3 regions of the Bacteroides zoogleoformans genome follow, and region 2 is predicted to be linked to each of the others. Evidence: riboswitches for the same ligand, from Rfam matches in the RefSeq annotation. Region 2 holds a riboswitch; each other region holds the start of a gene.
What was found. A riboswitch is a leader RNA that binds a small molecule or an ion and turns the genes downstream of it on or off. The one in region 2 is predicted to bind cobalamin.
Positions count from the first base shown of each region.

Region 1: linked by a shared signal. The riboswitch ahead of C4H11_RS11210 (TonB-dependent receptor) and the one ahead of C4H11_RS10010 (TonB-dependent receptor plug domain-containing protein) in region 2 are both predicted to bind cobalamin.
Region 3: linked by a shared signal. The riboswitch ahead of C4H11_RS08790 (ribonucleoside-diphosphate reductase subunit alpha) and the one ahead of C4H11_RS10010 (TonB-dependent receptor plug domain-containing protein) in region 2 are both predicted to bind cobalamin.

Region 1 covers NZ_CP027231.1:2,680,963-2,684,238, reverse strand. Annotated here, with positions in the region: gene C4H11_RS11215 (putative transporter) at 1-1,078, opposite strand, end outside; cobalamin riboswitch at 1,387-1,595, opposite strand; cobalamin riboswitch at 1,641-1,847, shown strand; gene C4H11_RS11210 (TonB-dependent receptor) at 1,982-3,276, shown strand, end outside.
Region 2 covers NZ_CP027231.1:2,422,274-2,425,549, reverse strand. Annotated here, with positions in the region: gene C4H11_RS10010 (TonB-dependent receptor plug domain-containing protein) at 1-1,604, opposite strand, end outside; cobalamin riboswitch at 1,710-1,899, opposite strand; gene C4H11_RS10005 (nucleoside deaminase) at 1,982-2,398, opposite strand; gene C4H11_RS10000 (hypothetical protein) at 2,614-2,847, opposite strand; gene C4H11_RS09995 (S41 family peptidase) at 3,103-3,276, shown strand, end outside.
Region 3 covers NZ_CP027231.1:2,128,477-2,131,752, reverse strand. Annotated here, with positions in the region: gene C4H11_RS08790 (ribonucleoside-diphosphate reductase subunit alpha) at 1-1,880, opposite strand, end outside; cobalamin riboswitch at 1,951-2,168, opposite strand; gene C4H11_RS08785 (hypothetical protein) at 2,560-2,964, shown strand; gene C4H11_RS08780 (YgjP family zinc-dependent metalloprotease) at 2,985-3,276, opposite strand, start outside.

The sequences.
Region 1 (3,276 bases), 260 kb from region 2:
CCACAACCGTCACCCGGTCACCCATCTGCAATTGCAGGTGCGGGGCCGCCACCAAATCGACGCCCGAACGGTTCACGCGCGTGATGCTCGCTCCGAAATTCTTGCGTATCTTCAGTTGCGCCAGCGACTTACCGTTCAGCTCGGGTTTGGTGATAAGAAAACGGCGGGATATCAGCTTCTTGTCCACCTTCTCCCACTCCACCGTGATTCTTCTGCCCAGAAAGGCGATGATAGCCTCCACGTCCTTGGGGTCGGCAATGAAGAGAATCTCGTCTCCTACATGCAGCACCGTGTCGGCACTTGCCAGCTCCGCTTCTCCGTCGCCTCCGCAATGGCGTATGCGCGAGATGACAAACGCGCGGTTCAGCAACGGCTTCGCCTCTTTTATCTTCTTGCCTTCTATGGCTTCATTGCGTATCTCCACAGAGACGGGGCTGACCGTCAGCTCCTGCTGCTGCCCCAATCCGCATTCGGCTTCCTTCTCTTCCCTGCCCGCATCTACACGGAACAGAAACTTCAGTGCCAGCAGTGACAGAATGCAGCCGATGACGCCCAACGGATAGGCCACGGCATAGCCCAAAGCTATTTCAGGCGCGTCTGCTCCGCTCAAGTCACTGTTGGCTTGCTGGGCGGCACCCAGCCCCGGAGTGTTCGTCACTGCCCCGGACAAGATACCTACCATTGTGGTAATGGGTATATCTGTAAGTATATGAAGCAGGACGGCAATCAGTACGCTGACGAAAACAGCCAGCATGGCCAGCATATTCAGCGTAAGCCCGCCTTTTTTGAAAGCAGAGAAAAAACCGGGGCCTACTTGCAGGCCGATGGAATATACAAAGAGAATCAGTCCGAACTCCTTCAGGAAGTGCAGCAGATGTTCGTCCAGATTCAAGTTGAAGTGCCCGAAAACGATACCCACAAACAATATCCAAGTGACACCCAACGAAATGCCCGCCACCTTCACCTTTCCCAACATAATGCCGAAAGCGATGACGAGTGCCAGAATAAGAACGGAGTGAGCCACTCCACCTCCCCAAAGATCGGGATAACCCTCAAAAAGGTTTCTTAATAAATCCATAGTTTCTAAATTATTATATTAAAACAATCGATAATCGGGCTTTGAGAAAGAATGTAAAGTATCCCCACAGAAATCACTTCTCCGGGGATACACACTTTACACATTGAAACAGCTATTAATATAGGCCTATTGCCGTGTTTTCCCTGCCATCAGCCATAGACTGATTCAATATCGGGTTCGATTTCATTTGAGTATATCGCACTCTACGGTGCACTAAAATGCAGACATGCCCCGGTTGCAGGCATACCTTTCAAAATCCGAATGTTGACAATTGTTCCTTGCACTGTCTTCCTAATCCCACGAGTAAAGGCAGCATTTAATGAATGGCAGGTCTTCTGACTGACTCCTAATCTTGAAGCCTTCCCGATACATGCGGTGCAAGTATCAGTGGCAAAGGTTCTTTTCAAGACATCAACAGAGCTTCACAGCAGCGGGACTGTCCGGGATTCACACCCGATTCCCTTTTAATCCGAATGACGGAAACGTTCATCCGGAACCGATTCAAACGCAAAGATAATGGAAATAGTAAGCAATACAAAAAAAAGACGTTTATTTTTTTCTTATCTTTGCCGCCGGTTTTGGTTCGCATCCTCCATTCCATGGAGAGAAACGCGATGAAAAGGGAATCAGGTGCAAATCCTGAACAGACCCGCTGCTGTAAGTCCTTTCAACATCTTTGAGTATTCTGCAAGCCACTGTCCGCCGATAAGGACGGGAAGGCATTCAAAGAGGGATAAGTCAGAAGACCTGCCAAGACGATACGGTTTTAGCGCTTTCGGGAAGAATAAAGCAACAAAACATCGAGTCGAGGTTTTCCTGTTTCATTTTATAATGAGAGAATCTTTCTCTTTGTTCTTTTTCGCCTCCTTTGAAAGTAAGTTTATAATGCCTAAAGGAATCGGAATGAGAATAACCGCCTATCTGTCATTGATATTCATCATGCTGCTGCCTGCCTGTATTACGGCGCAGAATAAAGTCACTCTATCCGGGAAAGTCACCGACCGGAACGGAAGTCCCATCGCTCAGGCTGCCATTGCCGTAGAGGGCACAACGTATGGGACGTATTCCGATGACTCCGGCAGATATTCGCTGCAAGTGGCTGCGGGCAGACACACCTTCGTGGCCTCCTTTTTGGGCTATCACGCCGTGAAGCAGTCTCTTGACATCCGGCAGGACAAAAAGCTTAATTTCACATTGCAGGAAAATGCCGTGGCGCTGAATGCCGTAGAAGTCTATGGCAAAACCCGGACGCAGAAAATCAAGGAAGGCGCTTTCACCGTCAGTGCCCTCGACGTAAAGCCGATGGTAAATTCGTTGAATAACCTTAATAATCTGGTGAACCGCACAACCGGCATCAAGGTCAGAGAGGAAGGCGGGGTCGGCTCTGACTTCGATCTCTCCATCAACGGGATGTCCGGCAACTCCATCCGCTATTTTCTGGACGGAATGCCGCTGGATGCCAAAGGAAGCGGCGTTTCATTGGCAAATCTGCCGGTCAATATCATAGACAGGATTGAAATATACAAAGGCGTGGTTCCGGCATTTCTGGGAGCCGATGCACTGGGAGGCGCCATTCATATCATTACGAGGCAGGAAAAGAAACATTTTCTGGATGCTTCTTACAGCGTCGGCTCTTTCCACACCCACCGCGCCGACCTCAACGCGCAAATCGCAGAACCCAAGACAGGGCTTATCATCAGGCCTACCGCAGGTGTGAACTATTCGAAGAACGACTATCGGATGAAAGACGTAGAGATGCGCGACGAAAGCGGAGATAACTTCATCATCGGCAATCCCAAACGCTTCCACGATGCCTACTTCTCGCTGTGGGGGCAGATAGAGGCCGGAGTAACCGGAAAAAAATGGGCGGACGAGCTCTTCGTCTCAGCTTCTTATTCCCGGACAGACAAGGAATTGCAGACAGGCTCCGTACAGAGTAAGGTGTATGGAATGGCCGAAAGGAAGTCGGACGCATGGAACGTGGCGGCACGCTATCGCAAACGGCATTTCATTCTGAAAGACATGCAGTTGAGCGCCTCCTTCTCTCATACCCGGGATCATTCCCTGACCATCGACACTGCCTACCGCAAGTATTACTGGGATGGCGGCTACATTGTGAGCCAGCGCAACGAGATTATGGGCAGACAACCTTCCATGCGCCACTACAAAAGGCCGCTGACCATCATGCGCACCAACCT
Region 2 (3,276 bases):
GACACATCGGCCTTTCCCAAGCGCCAGTCTGCCTTTACCGAGGCATCAAGTCCCCAAATATGGCACAAGCCGAAGTTCATCATTGTCCAGCGGAACTGGTTGCTGGTGGGCATAGCCACGATTTTATCCTCCACTTCGTTGTAGTAGCCGTCGGCTTGCAACTCTATCCTTTTGAGGATGCGGCCGGGCCGGGACTTGCCGTATGTAAGCCCGACGTCGTACTGCGTGGTGTATTCGGGCTTCAATTCCTTGTTGCCGATGAAGGTATAATAGAGGTCGTTGAACGTGGGCATGCGGAATATGCGTTTGTAGAAAGCGCGAAGTGCAAGTTGGTCGGTCGAGGTGACGAATGGCTTGTAGCTGAATGCCACGGTGGGAGTCAGCTTGCTTTTATCGCCGGCCGCCCCGCCGCTCTTGCGGGTATGGTCGGCGGCATAAGTATGGAGCAGCGAGAATTGTGCGGAGAGCCTGTCCCAATGCAGACTTGCAGACAGGGCGGATAGAAACGTCCACCGTGTAGGATAGACAAAGTTCACGAGGTCTGCATTAAGATGGTTGTACTGTATGTCGTTGGAGAGGGAGACCGACCACCATTCGCATACATCATAGAGGTGCGAGGCCGAGAAGTAGGCTTCGGTCTGGCGATAATGGTTGTCGGTGTACATCGTGGTCACATCCAGCCGCGGGTCGCTGAGATAGTGCAGGTAATCGTAAGCCGCTTTGACATTTGCAAGCAGTGTATAACGGTCGGTGAATTGGCGGCGCAGCGAACCTTGTCCGAACACCGAGGTGTCCCATTGACGGTCTTGATGGCGGAACTTGCCGGGTTCTTCGCGCACGGCGGCACCGGGGAAGCCGCGTTCGCTGTTGTAGAAATAAACCTTGGCACGCCACTCGCCGCGGGGAATCCGGCCGAACAAAGCTGTCTCCATACGAAAAGCACGCACATCGCCGTTATGGCGTACCTCGGTGGTATCGTATCCGTTCTTTTTGGCATAGCGGAAACGGTAGCGTCCCGAAGTAGTCATATACTCGGTGCTGAGCTGGGAGCTGAGGTTGTCGGAAAGCTTATGTTCCCACAGGACAGAAGGGTTATAGGTGTCAAACGACCCGGCTTTGAGTGCAATATTGAGGTTATCTTTCTTGTCTTTCCCGGCAAATTCGGGCTTGCGTGTCTGCAGATAGACGGCCGATGCCGATGCGAAATCTCTGGCGGGTTGCAGAATGGTGGACTTTTGCCCGTTGTAGAGTTGCAGAGCCTCCATATTATCGAGTGAAAAGCGGCCTAAATCTATCTGACCGTTCTGCGCATTGCCCAGTTGTACGCCATCATAGAAAACTCCCGTATGGTTGGTGCCTAAAGAACGCACGTTGACGGTTTTCAGTCCGCCGATACCGCCATAGTCCTTGATTTGTACACCTGCGAAGTAACGCATGGCGTCGGCCACGCTGTGAACGCTCAGTCGTTGAAGCTCCTTGCCCGAGAGTTGTTGTACGGGGATAACGGCATGCCCGGTCTGCCGGGCGGTGATGACTACTTCCGATAGATGTTGGATACTGTCGAGGCGGCTCGGTCTGTCCGTCCCCCCGACACGCTGTGCCATGGCACACTCTGCGAGTGTACACAATGCAAGCGCCGATAGCAGGCGCTTGCTACGTATGAATATTCTTCTTGACATTTTTCAATCTTAGCCCATCCCGAGGGTGCTTTGAATGACAACGCAAAGGCAGGTCTTCTGACTTGTCGCCCGGTGGCAAACGTCTTCCCAAGAATCTCAGTGACATTGTGCTTGCCCGGAAACGCGACTTACAGCTGCAGGACAGTTCGGGATTTACGCCCGATTCCCTTTTAATCATCCGGTTGTGTGAAATTGAAAGTCCCAAGCAGGACAAAATCCAACAAACGCGATGAACCAAATGCGGTATAAAGGTATGATTTTTTCTTAAAAACAGCAAAGTTTTTTTAAGAAAAAATCATAAGTCAGCGACGCTTCGCAATAAAGAACTCTTTCATCAATCCGGCACACTCTTCTGCAAGTATTCCTTTCAGCACTGCCGTTTTGGGATGCAATGCTTGCGGCGCATAATGCAGATATCCCCGCTTCGCGTCTTCGGCGCCAAACACCAAGCGTCCCACTTGCGCCCAAGCGATGGCGCCGGCACACATCACACAAGGTTCCACCGTGACATAAAGCGTACATTCGTTCAGGTATTTCCCTCCAAGAGTCGCGGCAGCGGCAGTGATGGCCTGCATCTCGGCATGAGCCGTGACGTCGGTCAATGTTTCCGTCAAGTTATGTGCACGGGCCACGATGCGATCCTTGCATACCACTACAGCCCCCACGGGAACCTCTCCCCGCTCACCGGCCTTTTGCGCTTCAAGAAGCGCCTGCTTCATATAAAATGTATCGTCCACGAAAATATCTGATTTATTCTATCGGTTTGTCCTCATTCATTCTTGCTCCGCATATCCTCCGTATCAGCTCCGTATAACCTCCGTATATCCTCCGTATCAACTCCGTATCAACTCCGTATAACCTCCGCATAACCTCCGCTCCTATAGATACGGAGCAGGTACGGCTCCGACAGGGTTTTGATACGGCAAAGGTTCCTTCACCTCCTCATATCATGTTCGCCGAACAAGGTCGGATAATCCTCTTCCATGTTTTTATGGATGAACATGAGGATAGTCTCGCGCAGCCAACGCGACTTGTTCGTTATCTTATACTTTTCCAGATAACGGTCCACAATCCGCTGTTCTTCTTCGCTCATCAGGCAGACCATGCGCTGCTCGCGTTTCGGTTCTTCGGGCGTTGCTTTCACACACGCTTTGTCTCTCTTTCTCATTTCTTTTGCAAAATTACTTTTACTTCCGCAAAAACAAAACGAACCGGCATGTTTTTTACGCCCCGGACAACCTACAGGAATGTTTATCGAACAAATAAGGCGTCGGGACAAGAGAAAGGCTATAGTGTTTCTGCCGGCCGGTATTTTGACAGCAAATTGAAATCAACCGCTCGCCAAATCATAAGTTTTTCTTAGAATCATTTCTACTTAACGATTAAATATGTATTTTTGGGAGCCATTAAAAAACTTAGAAAAATGAAACTGAAACATTATTTTATTTTCATCCTGTTCACATTGACAACAATAGGTCTTGGTTCGTGCCACGATGATGACGACGCCATTCAGCCCGGCATAACCGGCCAAAGCTGGCAAGAAGGAAAGGCGGTAGAAATTACTCCGGGCGAAATATTGTCCGTCACATTCAATGCT
Region 3 (3,276 bases), 290 kb from region 2:
CCGCTGACGCCCAGACCGATGCTGCGGTAGCGGTGGTTCGTGATTTGCGCGAAAGGCAACGGGTAGAAGTTCAAGTCGATGACGTTGTCCAATGCCCGGACCACGGTTGCCACCTTTTCCTGCATGCGCTCCTCATCCTCCAAAGGCAAGTGCCCCAACGAGAGGCTGGCAAGGTTGCAGACCACAAAGTCGCCGGGGCGGACCGTCTTCACCACCACCGTATCGCCATCCGTCGTCCGGATATCGGTAGAGACGGATTCGATGGCCGACATGTTCTGCGCTATCTCCGTGCAGAGGTTGGAGCAGTAGATGATGCCTTTATGGGGATTGGGGTTGGCCCGGTTCACCGTATCACGGTTAAAAGTAAAGGGTGTGCCTGTCTCCACGGCGGAACGGAGTATCAGCCTCACGATGTCTTTCAGGCTCATGCTGCGGCGGGATAGGCGCGGGTCGTTCACGCAGTCCCGATACCTCCGCTCCCACTCTTCTCCGTAATAATCTTCGAGGCAATAGCCTTTCACGGTCATGATTTCATTGGGGCAGAACAGGTGCCATTGGTTGTTCAGGTCTTCTTTCGCCATCTGCCAGAAGAGGTCGGGATAGCACACGGCGGGAAAAATGTCGTGCGCCTTCATGCGGTCGTCTCCGTTGTTGGTGCGGAGCTGCAAGAATTCGGGCAGGTCTTTGTGCCAAACATCGAGGTAGACGGCCACGGCACCCTGCCGCATTCCCAATTGGTCGACGGCCACGGCAGTGTCGTTCACCAGCTTCATCCAGCGGATGACACCTCCGGCCACGCCTTTGAAGCCCCGGATGTTTCCACCCGTGGCGCGCACCTTGCCGAAGTACATGCCCATGCCGCCGCCGAACTTGCTTACGGTGGCAAAGTTGTCGATGCTGCGGTATATGCCTTCGAGGCTGTCGGGCACGGTATCGATAAAGCAACTGGAGAGCTGATGGTAGGGCTTCCGGGCATTGGAAAGGGTGGGCGTTGCCATGGTCACTTCCAGCAGGCTCAGCATATCGTAGAATTTCTTCACCCACTGCAACCGGTCGTGCTTTTCGGGCAGGGCCAGATGCAAGGCGATGCCCAGAAACATTTCCTGCACCGACTCCATCAGCTCCGCCGAGCGTGTGCGGATGAGGTATCGCTTATAGAGCAAGTCCAGCCCCGAATAGTTGAAGAGCTTGTCGCGTTCGGGACGGATAAAGCCGAAGGCCATTTCTATCTCTTGCCTCGAATAGGCATTGAGTATATAGCTGCCGTACAAAGCCTCGTCCGTGAGATAGCATAGTTTGTCGTAGTAGGATTGGACATCCGCTTTCTCCGTCTGCACTTTCAGTTCTTTCGTCATACGGAAGTTGAGCAGCCGGGCGGCGATAAACTCCCAGTCGGGAGCTTCCTGCGTGGTGAGTTCCACGGCAGCCTTGATGAGCATCGCCAGCCGTTCTTCGGCCGCCATGTCGGGCTTGCAGAAGCCTGCGAACTTCTCGGCCAAGACGTTCAGGCTGTATTCACTTCCCGGAAAGTCGTTTTGTATCTCTTTCAGCACATCGACTATGGCCTCGTCTTTTGTTCCATTGACAATCTGCGTGAGGGCTTTCCTCCGTTCGGTGCGCTGCCAGCGATAAAGTATGTAGCTTTTGGCCTCGGCATAGAAGCCGTGTTCCATCAAACTGCGCTCCACCTCGTCCTGAATGCACTCCACCGCACGTTTGTCTTCGTTCCGGTTCAAGAACTGCTCCACTTCATCGGTTACGGCATGAAGGGCTTCGTCAGTAATGTCCTTGCCCGTGCCAACAAAACTTTTGCGTATGGCAATGGCTATTTTCTCTCTGTTATAGGACTCCACAGTCCCATTCCTTTTAACTATCTGCATGTGATGTTTTTAGATTTGAATAAAAATACTCGTACACAGTTTGCCACCGTTCCCTAATCCCACGAGCGGAACCGGCTTTTCGAGAATGGCAGGTCTTCTGACTGACTCCTCGTTTCCAACGCCTTCCCGCAATCTCAAACGCTGTTTTCAAGAATGCAGTGGCAACAGGTTGTGCCGGAAATTTCGGCGGAGCTTCACAGCAGCGGGACTGTCCGGGATTTCCACCCGATTCCCTTTTAATCCGGACGGCGGGAAAATCCGCCCGAAACCATTGTGGGGCAAAGATAGCACAAATTGTAATTATTACATTATTAAATCTACTTAAAAGTACAGATTCCCACTCTCGGAAAGAAAAGGCATTCACTGCGAAAAATATTACCAAAAAAAGAGCGCTTGAAAGAGGCAAGAGAAGACGAAAAAGAAGAAAGAGGATCAGTTCCGTATCGAGGCTACCTAAGTCCTATACTTAGGGTATCTATATAATACTTTGGTCAACCCCTCTCAGAAGTGTTTCTGGCGAGGGATGGAGCGCATCCCCGTTTCTCTCGAAGAAAGAGGTTTCGGGCATGATAAACAATCGGTACATCCGCTCCCCTTTCCTCATTCTATTATACACTGAAAAGCAGTCAATCCGAATTTATTCGCTACATTTGCAGCATTCTCTAAACAAACTCCAACTATGACACACCGTCTGAACACCAACAAGCAGTTTATGGTAGGTAACGGCATCCTTGCTTTCGCCGTGATTTTTGTAGTCGTCATCTTCGTTTACATGAGTATGAGGTTGCAGCAAAAGAAAGAGGAGAACCGAAGCTTCGCAGAGACATACACCATCACACTGACCAAAGGGTTCGCCGGTGACTCGCTCTCCCTGCTCGTCAACGACAGCCTGCTGACAAAGCTGAGAATCACGGAAGAACCGTTTGAAATGGAAGTGAAGCGCTTTGCTGAACAAAGCGCACTGATGATTGTGGACAACCTCACCGACCGGCTCTTCTTGTTTGAATTGAGCGAGAAGGGAGGCAACTACCGGTTCGAAAAAGAGAACGGAGAGGTGAAACAACTGTCGCAGACGCAGGACTGACAGCCGGAGGCACGCACACCTCAAAACTCCGTGCGATATTGCTTCAATTCCATGCGCAAGGCTTCCGCTCTGCCCTCCGTCAGCTTGTCTAATAAAGCCCAAAAGCGTTCGCCGTGGTTCATTTCGCGGGTATGCGCCAACTCATGAAGCAATACGTAATCTATCAGATGCTTGGGAAGAAGAACCAAATAATAGGAAAGATTGATGTTGCCACGCATGGAACAACTGCCCCAACGCCCGCTGCTGGAGTTAATCTTCACACTCTTATAAGGCAGGTTGTGCTTCACGGAAAGCATATACAGACGGGGAGGA